DNA from 3 places in the Pseudomonas sp. GW823-FHT05G12 genome. Region 1 is predicted to be linked to each of the others. Evidence: predicted binding sites of a transcription regulator. Region 1 holds the regulator's gene; each other region holds the start of a gene.
The links. The regulator FliA, encoded in region 1, starts transcription of late flagellar genes. The targets are predictions, from matches to a motif close to CTAAAGTTTNNNNNNNNNNNGCCGNTAA.

Region 1 (4,444 bases):
CGGCCGGGGCCGGCGCGCGAGGCGCCGCGGCAGGTTTGCTGGCCGGCGAAGGCGCTGGCGCTGGCGCGGCAGCGGGCTTGGTCACTGGCGGGCTTTCGGCCTTGGCGGCAGCCGGCGCTTGCGCCTGGACAGCAGCCGGGGCTTCTACAGCGGCAACATCGCCACCAAACTTGCCCTTGCCGTGCAACTGGTCCAGCAGGGCTTCGAACTCGTGCTCGCTGATTTCATCGCTGGCTGCGCTGTTGTCTGGCGCGGCAGGTGCTGGTGCCTGGGCGGCTGGCAAGGCGCCAGCCTGGAAGGTGCCCTTGCCATGCAACTGGTCGAGCAGCGATTCGAATTCGGCGTCGGTGATCTCATCACTGACCGCTTCGCTGCTGACGGCAACCGGCGGCGCGGCGACCTCGGCATTGAACTGGCCCTTGCCGTGCAACTGGTCGAGCAGCGATTCGAACTCGGCGTCGGTGATTTCATCACCAGCACCGCTGACAGTCTCGCCCTGCATCTGCTCGTCGGCCGCCGCTTGCGCCTTGATCGCGTCGAGCGAGTCGAGCAACTGCTCGAACTCACTGTCAGTGATGTCCTGGTGTTGCTCCTCGGCCTCGGCCGGCGCTGCAGCCACCACGTCGGCAACCGGCGCCGGTGCAGGCGCTGCAACAGCTTCGGCTGCGCCAGGTTCGGCCAGGCGCGACAGCGCTGCCAGCAGTGCGGGGGTGGCCGGTGTCACTTCGGCACGCTCGCGCACCTGGCCGAACATGCTGTTGACCGTATCCAGTGCCTCGAGCACCACATCCATCAGTTCCGCATCGACACGGCGCTCACCTTTGCGCAGGACGTCGAACACGTTCTCGGCGATATGGCAGCACTCCACCAGCTCGTTCAGCTGAAGGAAGCCGGCGCCCCCTTTTACAGTGTGGAAACCGCGAAAGATCGCATTGAGCAGGTCGGCATCGTCAGGTCGGCTTTCCAGCTCGACCAGTTGCTCGGACAATTGCTCAAGTATTTCGCCGGCCTCTACCAGGAAATCCTGGAGGATTTCTTCATCGGCGCCGAAGCTCATCAAACGTGCTCCTTAAAAACCAAGGCTGGACAGCAGATCATCGACATCGTCCTGACCGGACACGACGTCTTCACGCTTATCGGCATGAATCTGCGGACCTTCACCCCGAGTCGGATGTTTTTCTCGATCTTTTTCTGCACGCAATTGATCGTGGTCATGTTTTATACCGGCAAAGCGGTCGACCTGGCTGGCCATCAGCACCAGCTTGAGCAGGTTGCTTTCCACCTCGGTCACCAGTGTGGTGACGCGCTTGATCACCTGGCCGGTCAGGTCCTGATAGTCCTGGGCCAGCAAAATGTCGTTGAGGTGCCCGGAAACCTTGCGGTTACCTTCGGCGCTGTGCGTCAGGAAACTGTCGACTCGCTTGACCAGATCACGAAATTCCGGCGCAGCCACTTCGCGGCGCATGAAGCGCTGCCAGTCGGTGCTCAGGGCCTTGGCCTCGTTGGCCAGCTCATTGAGCACCGGTGTGCTTTCCTCGACCAGGTCCATGGTGCGGTTGGCCGCGCCCTCGGTGAGCTTGACCACATACGACAGACGCTCGGTGGCGTCGGTAATCTGCGACACCTCTTCTGCCTGCGGCATGGTGGGGTCGATCTGGAAACTGACGATGGCACTGTGCAGCTCGCGAGTCAGCTTGCCGACTTCCTGGTACAGGCCGCGGTCGCGGGTCTGGTTCAGTTCGTGAATCAACTGTACCGCCTCGCCGAAACGGCCCCGCTCCAGGCTTTCGACCAACTCCTGGGCATGCTTCTTCAGGGTCGACTCGAACTCGCCCAAAGACGTTTGTGATGAATCCATGACGCGCCCCCCTGACGTGACTCAGCCGTTGACGCGTTCGAAGATCTTCTCGATCTTCTCTTTGAGCACCTGAGCGGTGAACGGCTTGACCACGTAACCATTGACGCCGGCCTGGGCCGCTTCAATGATCTGGTCGCGCTTGGCTTCAGCGGTCACCATCAAGACCGGCATGCTTTTCAGCTTGTCGCTGGCACGCACTTTACGCAGCAGGTCGATGCCGGACATGCCCGGCATGTTCCAGTCGGTCACCAGGAAGTCGTAGTGACCGTTTTCCAGCATCGGCAACGCCGTGGTGCCGTCATCGGCTTCGTCGGTGTTGGTGAAACCCAGGTCACGCAACAGGTTCTTGATGATCCGCCGCATCGTCGAAAAGTCGTCAACGATGAGGATTTTCATGTTCTTGTCCAATTAGACCTCCAAGCAGTCTCAAACGCGCTCGGCCTACCGAGCACGCACTCATTCAATTCGGTACAACGTGGAAAACGACTGCAACGACAGTGGGCTCAACGCGCCCGCCATTCCCCCAGGCGGCTGCGCAGGCGCGCGGCACATTGGCTGTGCAACTGGCTGACCCGCGACTCGCTGACACCCAGCACCTCACCGATCTCCTTGAGGTTCAGCTCTTCGTCGTAGTACAGCGCCAGCACCAGGCGCTCACGCTCCGGCAGGTTGGCGATAGCCTCGGTCAGGGCAGCCTGGAAGCGCTCCTCCTCCAGGCCGCGCGCAGGTTCGACCTGGCCACTGGCGCCATCCTCATGCAGCCCTTCGTGCTCGCCGTCCTGCAACAGGTCGTCGAAGCTGAACAGGCGGCTGCCCAGGGTATCGTTCAAGATCCCGTAGTAATCATCGAGACTCAATTGGAGTTCGGCAGCAACTTCATGATCTTTAGCGTCACGGCCTGTTCTGGCTTCAACCGCACGCATGGCATCACTGACCATACGGGTGTTGCGGTGTACCGAACGCGGCGCCCAATCGCCTTTGCGCACTTCGTCCAGCATGGCCCCGCGGATGCGGATGCCGGCGTAGGTCTCAAAGCTGGCGCCCTTGCTGGCGTCGTATTTGTTGGCCACTTCCAGCAGGCCAATCATGCCGGCCTGGATCAGGTCCTCGACTTGCACATTGGCCGGCAAGCGCGCCAACAGGTGGTAGGCGATGCGCTTGACCAGCGGCGCGTAGCGTTCGATCAGCTCGTACTGGGCGTCCTTCGCCGCCCGGCTGTACATCTTGAAGCCGCTGGCGTTCATAGTACGGGTCCCGCGCTGGTGGGTTGCACCAAGCGCTCGACAAAGAACTCCAGATGGCCGCGCGGATTGGCCGGCAGCGGCCAGCTGTCGACCTTCTGGGCAATCGCCTTGAAGGCCAGCGCGCACTTGGAGCGAGGGAAGGCTTCGTAGACGGCACGCTGCTTCTGCACCGCCTTGCGCACGCACTCGTCGTACGGCACAGCCCCCACGTACTGCAGGGCAACGTCAAGGAAGCGGTCGGTGACCTTGGTCAGCTTGGCAAACAGGTTGCGCCCTTCCTGCGGGCTCTGCGCCATGTTGGCCAAAACACGGAAACGGTTCATGCCATAGTCGCGATTGAGCAGCTTGATCAACGCGTAGGCGTCGGTAATCGAGGTAGGTTCATCACACACCACCAGCAGCACTTCCTGGGCGGCGCGAACGAAGCTGACCACCGAGTCACCGATACCCGCAGCGGTATCGATCACCAACACATCGAGGTTGTCGCCGATCTCGCTGAACGCCTGGATCAACCCGGCATGCTGGGCCGGGGCCAGATGCACCATGCTCTGGGTGCCCGAGGCTGCCGGTACGATACGCACACCGCCGGGGCCCTGCAGCATCACGTCACGCAGCTCGCAACGCCCTTCAATCACATCGGCGAGGGTACGTTTGGGGGTAAGGCCCAGCAACACGTCGACATTGGCCAGGCCCAGGTCGGCGTCCAGCAGCATGACCCTGCGGCCAAGCTCGGCCAGCGCCAGGGACAAGTTCACTGAAACGTTAGTCTTGCCGACGCCACCTTTGCCACCGGTCACGGCGATCACCTGTACGGGATGCATGCTACCCATGTCTGTTCTTTACCTTGTCTCGCTGGGACTCAGGCCACACGTAGGGCAATTCTGCGTGCCCCTTGGCATAGCGACTTTGCACACGCTTCATGGTCAACCCGCTCGCCGTGGGTTGTGATAGAGATCAGCGAACATGTCGGCCATGGCCTCTTCGCTGGGCTCGTCCTGCTGCTGCACATTCACCGCCCGCGTGACCAACTGGTGGCCCCGCGGCAGGTGCAGGTCGTCAGGAATGCGTGGGCCATCGGTAAGATAGGCCACTGGCAGTTCATGACTGATGGCAAGGCTCAACACATCGCCAAGGCTCGCCGTTTCATCGAGTTTGGTCAGGATGCAGCCGGCCAGGCCACAGCGCTTGTAGCTGTGGTAGGCGGCGGTCAGCACCTGCTTCTGGCTGGTGGTGGCCAGCACCAGGTAGTTCTTCGCGGCAATGCCACGCCCGGCCAAGGTTTCCAGTTGCATGCGCAGCGCAGGGTCGCTGGCTTGCAGGCCGGCAGTATCGATCAGCACCA
Region 2 (4,444 bases), 440 kb from region 1:
TTTTCGCACACGCCAGCAATCAGAGCAGCGAACGGCCCTTGTTGGCGGCAATGCGCATACGCAGTGCATTGAGCTTGATGAAGCCAGCAGCATCTGCCTGGTTGTAGGCACCACCATCTTCTTCAAAGGTGGCGATGTTGGCATCGAACAGCGAATCGTCCGACTTGCGGCCAACCACGGTCACATTGCCCTTGTACAGTTTCAGGCGCACCACACCATTCACGTTGACCTGCGAAGCATCGATCATCTGTTGCAGCATCAGACGCTCCGGGCTCCACCAGTAGCCGGTGTAGATCAGGCTGGCATACTTTGGCATCAGCTCATCTTTCAGGTGAGCGACTTCGCGGTCCAGGGTAATCGACTCGATGGCACGGTGTGCCTTGAGCATGATGGTACCGCCAGGCGTTTCGTAGCAACCGCGCGACTTCATGCCGACGTAACGGTTTTCGACGATGTCCAGACGGCCGATGCCGTTGGCACCACCGATACGGTTCAGGTCTGCCAGGACGGTGGCCGGGGATTTCTCGACGCCGTCGATGGCAACGATGTCACCATTGCGGTAGGTCAGCTCGATGTAGGTAGCCTGGTCCGGGGCGTTCTCAGGCGAGACACTCCAGCGCCACATGTCTTCTTCGTGCTCGGTCCAGGTATCTTCCAGGACACCGCCTTCATAGGAGATGTGCAGCAGGTTGGCGTCCATCGAGTACGGCGACTTCTTCTTGCCGTGGCGCTCGATCGGGATGCCGTGCTTCTCGGCGTAGTCCATCAGCTTTTCGCGGGACAGCAGGTCCCACTCGCGCCATGGAGCGATGACCTTGACGCCTGGCTTCAGGGCATAGGCACCCAGCTCGAAGCGCACCTGGTCGTTACCCTTGCCGGTGGCGCCATGGGAAATGGCGTCAGCGCCGGTTTCGTTGGCGATTTCGATCAGGCGCTTGGCGATCAGCGGACGGGCGATGGAAGTACCCAGCAGGTACTCGCCTTCGTAGACGGTGTTGGCGCGGAACATCGGGAACACGAAATCACGCACGAATTCTTCGCGCAGGTCGTCGATGTAGATCTCTTTAACGCCCATTGCCTGGGCCTTGGCACGGGCCGGTTCGACCTCTTCGCCCTGCCCCAGGTCAGCAGTGAAGGTCACCACTTCGCAGTTGTAGGTATCCTGCAGCCACTTGAGAATCACCGAAGTATCAAGGCCGCCGGAATACGCCAGTACGACCTTTTTTACGTCCGCCATGCCATCACTCCACGGGGTTGTACGGAAAGGGATCGATTCTACCGGCGTTGCGGATAAATTTACAGTGGGGCGACAGCTTCTGACGACAAAGCGACAGGAACTTTCGTAGGGGCGACGGGCGGTCGGTTGAGGGATGTGGCATGAGGACCTTGGAGGGGCGTCGAGCCGCAGCATGCATGCCTTGAGGAGTTCAGCGCCTGTGAGATCGAGCGCCGCCAGGTGTCCGCCTCAAGACATTCTGCGCCTGTGAGATCGAGCGCCGCAGGTGTCCGCCTTAAGATATTCAGCGCCTATGAGATCGAGCGCCGCCCGCGCGGCGCTCGATCTCACAGGCGCTGAATGTGTCGAGGCGGACACCTGGCGGCGCTCGGTCTCACAGGCGCTGAAAATGTTGTGACGAACCCCTGGTGGCCTTGATGCGAGCCCATGACATGCACCGACCAGATCTCAGGGCGCCTTCGCCCCCGGGACGCCCGAGGCAGGTGCAACAGCCGGCGCCGCTTGCTCAACCGGCTTTTCCACGGCTTTTTCAACCACCGCCACCCGATCCAGCTCGATATTCACCCGCCGATTACGCGCCCGATTCGACGCACTGTTGTTCTTCGCGAGCGGATAACGCTCGCCATGGAAGCGCACAGTGATCTGCTCTTCCGGCACACCGTTAGCCTTGAAATAATCGGCCACGGCCAATGCGCGGCGGCGCGACAGGTCGCGGTTGGCCAGGCGGTTGCCACTGTTGTCGGAATGCCCATTGAGCTCGACATGGTTCACCGTCGGGTCGGCTTTCATGTAATCGAGGATCACGTCCAGCCGCGCCTTGGCTGCTGCGTCCAGCTCGATACCGCCCCCGGGGAAACCCACCTGTGTCTGGCGCACCTGGTCGTAGTTCATCGGCAACAGCTTGCCAGCACAGACCTGATAGTCATTGTAGGCTTTGGCGAAGCTGACCGGCAGCACACGCACCTCCATCGGCCTGCCCGCCTCACCGGTGTAGTTGCGCACAACGGTGCTACGCCCGTCGAGCAAACCGTTGATCAGCCGGCTGGCCTGCCCTTGGGAGGAGCTGAACAGCACGCCACTGCGGGCCATTCGCACATTGCCCAGGTTGATATCGCCACGCCCAGGTTGCCACGGCGCTGCCGCAGCCAGCAGGCTGGCGGTGCCGGCACCGAGTACGTTGCTGTCCGACCGCAGCTGAAACACCGGCTGCTCGCCTGCCCGACGCACGAACGTACCGCTGCCGAAACCTTCGATCGGCTGGCTCAGACGGCACTCGAACTGGTCACCCTCGACCTTCCAGGCAATGTTCTCCATGCGCGTCTGGAAAGTCAGTGCGCCGGCCGGCAGGCTGGCGAACAGGGTCAACAGGGCTAGGTAACGCTGGCGCACGGGCGGCTCCACAAATTCTGACGGCTTACCAGCAGGCTATCGGACGCTGTCCGGAAAACTTGATAGCCGTGCTCGCCCCGGGGTTTTCCGGTAGGATTGGGGCTTGAGTTCGACCCGCCTGGAATCCCCAATGTCCGATCGCCTGACCCTCCTGCGCCCCGACGACTGGCACATCCATCTGCGCGATGGTGCCGTCCTGCCCCACACCGTTGGCGACGTGGCGCGTACCTTCGCCCGTGCCATCATCATGCCCAACCTCGTGCCGCCGGTGCGCAATGCCACCGAGGCCGGCGCCTACCGTGAGCGCATTCTGGCTGCCCGCCCGGCCGGCAGCCGCTTCGAGCCGCTGATGGTGCTGTACCTCACCGACAACATCAGCCCCGAGGACATCCGCGCGGCCAAGGCCAGCGGTTTCGTGTACGCCGCCAAGTTGTACCCGGCCGGCGCCACCACCAACTCCGATTCGGGCGTGACCAGCATCGACAACATCTTCCCGGCCATAGAGGCAATGGCGGAAGTGGGCATGCCGCTGCTGGTGCATGGCGAAGTGACCCGCAGCGAGATCGACGTGTTCGACCGCGAGAAGCGCTTCATCGACGAGCACATGCGCCGTGTGGTCGAGCGCTTCCCGACGCTGAAAGTGGTGTTCGAACACATCACCACCAGCGACGCCGCGCAGTTCGTCACCGAGGCCCCGGCCAACGTGGGTGCGACCATCACCGCCCAGCACCTGCTGTACAACCGCAACCACATGCTGGTTGGCGGCATTCGCCCGCACTTTTACTGCCTGCCGATCCTCAAGCGCAACACTCACCAGGTGGCCTTGCTGGACGCTGCCACCAGCGGCAATCCGAAGTTCTTCCTCGGCACCGACTCGGCACCTCATGCCCGTCACGCCAAGGAAGCAGCCTGTGGTTGCGCGGGTTGCTACACCGCTTATGCGGCGATCGAGATGTACGCCGAAGCGTTCGAACAGCGTAACGCGCTGGACAAGCTGGAAGGCTTCGCCAGCCTGCACGGCCCGGCCTTCTATGGCCTGCCGGCGAACACCGACACCATTACCCTGGTCCGCGAAGAATGGACCGCTCCGGAAAGCCTGCCATTTGGCGAGCAAACCGTAGTCCCGCTGCGCGCTGGCGAAAAACTGCGCTGGCGCCTGCTGGAGAAAAACGCGTGAGCGAAGACCTTTACGAAGACGACCTGGACACCCAAGGCAGCAGCGGTCCTCGTCACCCGATGGCCGAGCGCTTCCGCGGCTATCTGCCGGTCGTGGTGGATGTTGAAACCGGTGGTTTCAACAGCGCTACCGATGCATTGCTGGAAATTGCCGCCGTCACCATTGGCATGGACGAGAAAGGTTTCCTGTTCCCCGAACATACCTACTTCCACCGAGTGGAGCCGTTCGAGGGCGCCAACATCGAGCCGGCCGCACTTGAGTTCACCGGGATCAAGCTGGACCACCCGCTGCGCATGGCGGTCAGCGAGGAAAGCGCGATGACCGACATCTTCCGCGGCGTGCGCAAGGCACTCAAGGCCAACGGCTGCAAGCGGGCGATTCTGGTCGGCCACAACAGCAGCTTCGACCTGGGTTTCCTCAATGCAGCAGTGGCGCGCAATGACCTGAAGCGCAACCCGTTCCACCCGTTCTCCAGCTTCGACACCGCCACCCTGGCGGGCCTGGCGTATGGCCAGACCGTGCTGGCGCGGGCCTGCCAAAGCGCCGACATCGACTTCGACGGGCGTGAGGCGCACTCGGCACGTTATGACACCGAGAAAACCGCTGAGCTGTTCTGCGGCATCGTCAACCGCTGGAAAGAA
Region 3 (4,444 bases), 2.3 Mb from region 1:
TATGTGCAGGTGCACCGGGGCGTTGCCAATGGCAGGCACTTCGGTGGACAGTTTGTCTGCCGGCCAGGCCTGGATACCGCCATTGAGGTAGTGGTAGCGCTTGTGGCCGATGACATCGAGCAGCCAGATGAAGCGCCCGGCCCAGCCGCCGCCTTCATCGTCGTACACCACATACACGGCATCGGCGCGGTGGCCGAGTTCGCTGAACAGTTTTTCGAGCTCGCCCAGGGCTGGCAGCAGGCCGGGCGCCGGGGGCTGGCCGAGCTGGGTGCGCTTGCCTTCGACAAAGCGCGCGCCGGGGATATGCCCGCTGACATAGCGGTTGGCGCTGCTCAGGTCGACCAGGATCAGTTGCGGCGAATCCAGGCGTGGCAGCAGGTCTGCAGCTTCGATCACCAGGGGCAGGCCGGAAAAGTCGGTCATCCACGGTCTCCAGTGTGGAAAGAGGGGCGATTGTAGCGCAAGGCTCAACCCTTGCGGTTGGTAAACACCGACAAGGCCCGCTCGATGCATTGCGCGGTCTTGCCGAAGGCTTGCACGCTGATATCGGCCAAAGGCCGGCAGCCCTGGTCGGCCACCAGCAGCATCAGCACCTGGTCGTTCGCAGCCAGCGAGCGAAGCAGTACATGTTCGCTGCGGAACAAGGTGCGCAGCGGGGCGGGCAACAGCGCCGAGAACTGGCTGTGGTTTTCCGGTGTGATGCGCAGCTGCCCGGCCTGACTCAGCAGCTTTTGCAGCAGCTTGTTCTGCGATACCTGCAGGGCCAGGGCACCGGCCTCCTTGGGCAGGCCGGCAATTTGCTGCACGCGCAGGTAGTCGCTGGCCTTGTCCAGGCTAAGCAGCATGATGCGTTGCATGCCGCAGGCCAGCAGGGCTTCTTGGGCCTGGGTGGCCAGGTGCACGGCGTTGGTGAACGGGCTGGGTTGGGCCAGCAGGTGCTGGCACAATGTGCGCCAGCGTGCCAGGTCGTCGCTGCTGGGCGGTGGCGGGGCCAGCATGTCCGGGTGAGGGCGGCGTTGGTGCCACGGCCAGATCAAGGCCTCGGCCGGGTGGAACAGGGCGTGCCGGGCGTGGCGGCGGGCGCTGGCGGCCGCCTGCTGGTGCACCTGCTGCTGCACGTCTTCCAGCGAGGTTTGCAGGTACAGCGCGGTCAGCAGTTGCCAGCGCAGCAGGTGCGGGTTGTCCCAGCCGACCTGTGCCGCCAGGGCCAGGTTGTTGGCCAGCAGTACGGTATTGGCCGGCTGATTGAACCAGCGCCGCAGGCCGGGCTCGGCATCCATGCGGTGTTGCTGGCTGAGCAGGTCTTCGTCGCGGGCGATATTCAGCACCTGGGCCAGTTGCTCGCGCTCTTCCAGCAGCAGGCGATAACCCTGGGTGACCCACTGGGGCAGGCGCCAATACTCGGCCATGGTCTGGCACAGCGCCATGATGCGCACGCCAAACAGTTCTTCCTCGACGTGGGCGGCGTCTTCACCTTTGTGGATAACCCGCAGCTCCCAGGTGTCGAGCAGTTTGGGGTAGGCCAGTGCCAGTGGCCAGAGTGGCGACAGGAACAGCAGGCTGCCCCAGTGAATCTCTTGCCACAGCCGTGCCAGACGGCTGGCGAACAGGCCGCTGGCCTGCTGTGCCGCATGCTGGCTGATCATCTGGAACTGGCACAATACCGGCGGAATTTCCTCCACGGGCAGTGCCGGCAGGCGTTTGAGAAGCTGCTCGCTGCGCTCCAGGCCCAGGCGGTTGAGGGCGACTTCCAGGCTTTCGGCGGGTTCGGCGAGGCTGGCATTGGTGGGGTGATTGGCTTCGCGCATCACTGACAGCACCAGTGCCGGGCTATCCTGCATCAGTTCGGCGATATCGCGCAGCGAGCGGCGGCTATCGTGGATGGCAGCCATGACCCGGTCGTAGCTGTGCTTCGGCACGGGGATGCGAACACTCTCGAGCAGCTTTACCCAGGCCTCTAGCGTACGCGGGGCCTGAGTGGGCACCTTGGTTTCAATTGGCATTTTGACATCAGTCCGAACTGGCTTTTCGCATTGAGTGGCTATAGTCTGGCGCAGTTCTGCCGATAAGTAGAAGAAGAGTTTTAAAGCTCCCGTCTCTTCCCCTGACCACGACAGCAAGTGCTTTGAACCTATGGCTAAAATTATCGGCATCATCGTCGTATTCGCGAGCGTGCTCGGCGGCTACGTGCTCTCCCACGGCAAGATCGCAGCGCTGATCCAGCCGTTCGAAGTACTGATCATCGGCGGTGCGGCCTTTGGTGCATTCCTGCAGGCCAACCCTGGCCACATGACCATGCACGTCATCAAGAAGTCGATGAAGATGTTCGGCTCGCGCTTCAGCCATGCCTTCTACCTGGAGGTGCTGGGCCTCGTTTACGAAATCCTCAACAAGAGCCGTCGCGAAGGCATGATGGCCATCGAGGCTGACATCGAGGACGCCGCTGCCAGCCCGATCTTCGCCAAGTACCCGACGGTACTGGCCGATGAGCGCATGACCGCGTTCGTCTGCGACTACCTGCGCATCATGTCCACAGGCAACATGGCCCCGCACGAGCTCGAGGGCCTGTTCGACATGGAACTGCTGAGCATGAAGGAAGAGCTGGAGCACCCGTCCCACGCGGTGACCGGCATCGCCGACGGTATGCCCGGCTTCGGTATCGTTGCGGCGGTACTGGGTATCGTGGTGACCATGGCCTCGCTGGGCGATGGCGACCAGGCGGCCATCGGCATGCACGTAGGTGCGGCGCTGGTGGGTACCTTCTTCGGTATTCTGGCGGCTTACGGTTTCTTCGGCCCTTTGGCCAAGTGCCTGGAGCACGATGCCAAGGAAGAACTGAATCTCTACGAATCGATCAAGGCTTCGCTGGTGGCCTCGGCGTCGGGCATGCCACCTTCGCTGGCGGTCGAGTTCGGGCGCAAGGTGCTGTACCCCAAGCACCGCCCAAGCTTCGCCGAACTGGAACAAGCGGTTCGCGGTCGCTGAGTCATGGAGAACAATCAGCCCATCATCGTCAAGCGCGTCAAGCGCTTTGGCGGCGGCCACCATGGTGGCGCCTGGAAAATCGCCTTTGCCGACTTCGCCACGGCGATGATGGCGTTCTTCCTGGTGCTGTGGCTGTTGTCCACGGCCACGCCTGAGCAGAAGATCGCCATTGCCGGCTACTTCCAGGACCCTATCGGTTTCTCCGAGAGTGGCACGCCTTATGTCATCGACCTGGGTGGTTCACCGGAGATGGCGCCGGACAAAACCATCAATCCGGAAGTGAAGACCGAGCCGACGCAGCAGTCCCCCACTCAGCTGAGCAAGGACCAGGTCGAGACCATGGCCGAGCAGGTCGAGCGCGAGCGTCTGGAGCTGCTGCTGCAGGAACTGCAGAACAAGGTGGAAGAGAACCCGCAGCTGCAGAAGTTCAAGGACCAGATCCTGTTCGAGATCACTCAGGACGGCCTGCGTATCCAGATCATGGATGCCGAGAACCGACCGATGTTCGACATCGGTAGCGCGCGCCTGCAGCCCTACTTCGAAGATATCCTGCTGGCCATGGCCGACACCATCAAGGCGGTGCCGAACAAGATCAGCATCAGCGGCCATACCGATGCCAAGCCGTATGCCGGCACTGGCGAGTACGGTAACTGGGAGCTGTCGGCCAACCGCGCCAACGCCGCGCGGCGCGCCCTGGTGGCGGGTGGTTACCCGGACGGCCAGGTGGCACGGGTGGTGGGGTACGCCTCGTCGTCACTGTTCGACCGCAAGGACCCGTTCAACCCGGTCAACCGCCGTATCGACATCATCGTGCTGACCAAGAAAGCCCAGCGCAATATCGAAGGTGAGCAGGGTGCGCCGGAAACACCGCCAGATGCGCCAACTGCTCCTGCAGCGCCAGCCAGTGGTGCAGCGCCAGGGGCTTCGGCACCGGCTGCCCCAGAGGCAACTGAACAGCCACCGATGCAACCGCGCGAGCTGCGCCAGAAGCTGAACATCTTTGAAGATGGCACGCTGAAGATGGATGAAGCCAAGGAGCAGTAAGCGGCTTTTCTGTGTGGGCACCTGTGCTACCCAACACCTGAACGTTGGCGCGATCACTGTAGGAGCGGGTTTACCTGCGAAGCCTCCAGCGCGGTGAATGGCACCGGCGTTGCCGGTGTTCGCGGCTAAAGCCGCTCCTACATACGCATCGGTGATTGGGCGCAGGCCGTCGTAGGAGCGGGTTCACCCGCGAAAGGGCCGGACCTGCTGGCCAATTTCCACCTGCCGTTCACCGTTGCAGTCGCCACCGTATTCGCGGGTAAACCCGCTCCTACAAGGGATCGCGGCAACTTTCAATTCGAGCGTTTCAGTAGCTGTCTTCTGCCAGGCTGGCGATGATCGAGCGGTAGCTGTTCATGCGCTGCGGCTTGATGCGCCCCTCTTCCAGTGCCTTGAGCAGCGCGCAGCCCGGTTC

Region 2: AC3RCM_RS05915 (flagellar protein MotY) is a predicted target of FliA. The motif match lies at 2,663-2,690, and genes of this name have one in related genera.
Region 3: motA (flagellar motor stator protein MotA) is a predicted target of FliA. The motif match lies at 2,042-2,069, and genes of this name have one in related genera.

The regions. Positions count from the first base shown of each region.
Region 1 covers NZ_CM179501.1:1,740,624-1,745,067, reverse strand. The annotation lists gene AC3RCM_RS08075 (chemotaxis protein CheA) at 1-1,057, opposite strand, end outside; gene AC3RCM_RS08070 (protein phosphatase CheZ) at 1,070-1,858, opposite strand; gene AC3RCM_RS08065 (chemotaxis response regulator CheY) at 1,880-2,254, opposite strand; gene fliA (RNA polymerase sigma factor FliA) at 2,362-3,102, opposite strand; gene fleN (flagellar synthesis regulator FleN) at 3,099-3,932, opposite strand; gene flhF (flagellar biosynthesis GTPase FlhF) at 4,026-4,444, opposite strand, start outside.
Region 2 covers NZ_CM179501.1:1,297,630-1,302,073, reverse strand. The annotation lists gene AC3RCM_RS05920 (argininosuccinate synthase) at 20-1,237, opposite strand; gene AC3RCM_RS05915 (flagellar protein MotY) at 1,685-2,626, opposite strand; gene pyrC (dihydroorotase) at 2,757-3,803, shown strand; gene rnt (ribonuclease T) at 3,863-4,444, shown strand, end outside.
Region 3 covers NZ_CM179501.1:5,457,025-5,461,468, reverse strand. The annotation lists gene AC3RCM_RS24945 (rhodanese-like domain-containing protein) at 1-423, opposite strand, end outside; gene AC3RCM_RS24940 (HDOD domain-containing protein) at 468-2,003, opposite strand; gene motA (flagellar motor stator protein MotA) at 2,134-2,985, shown strand; gene motB (flagellar motor protein MotB) at 2,989-4,029, shown strand; gene rsgA (small ribosomal subunit biogenesis GTPase RsgA) at 4,337-4,444, opposite strand, start outside.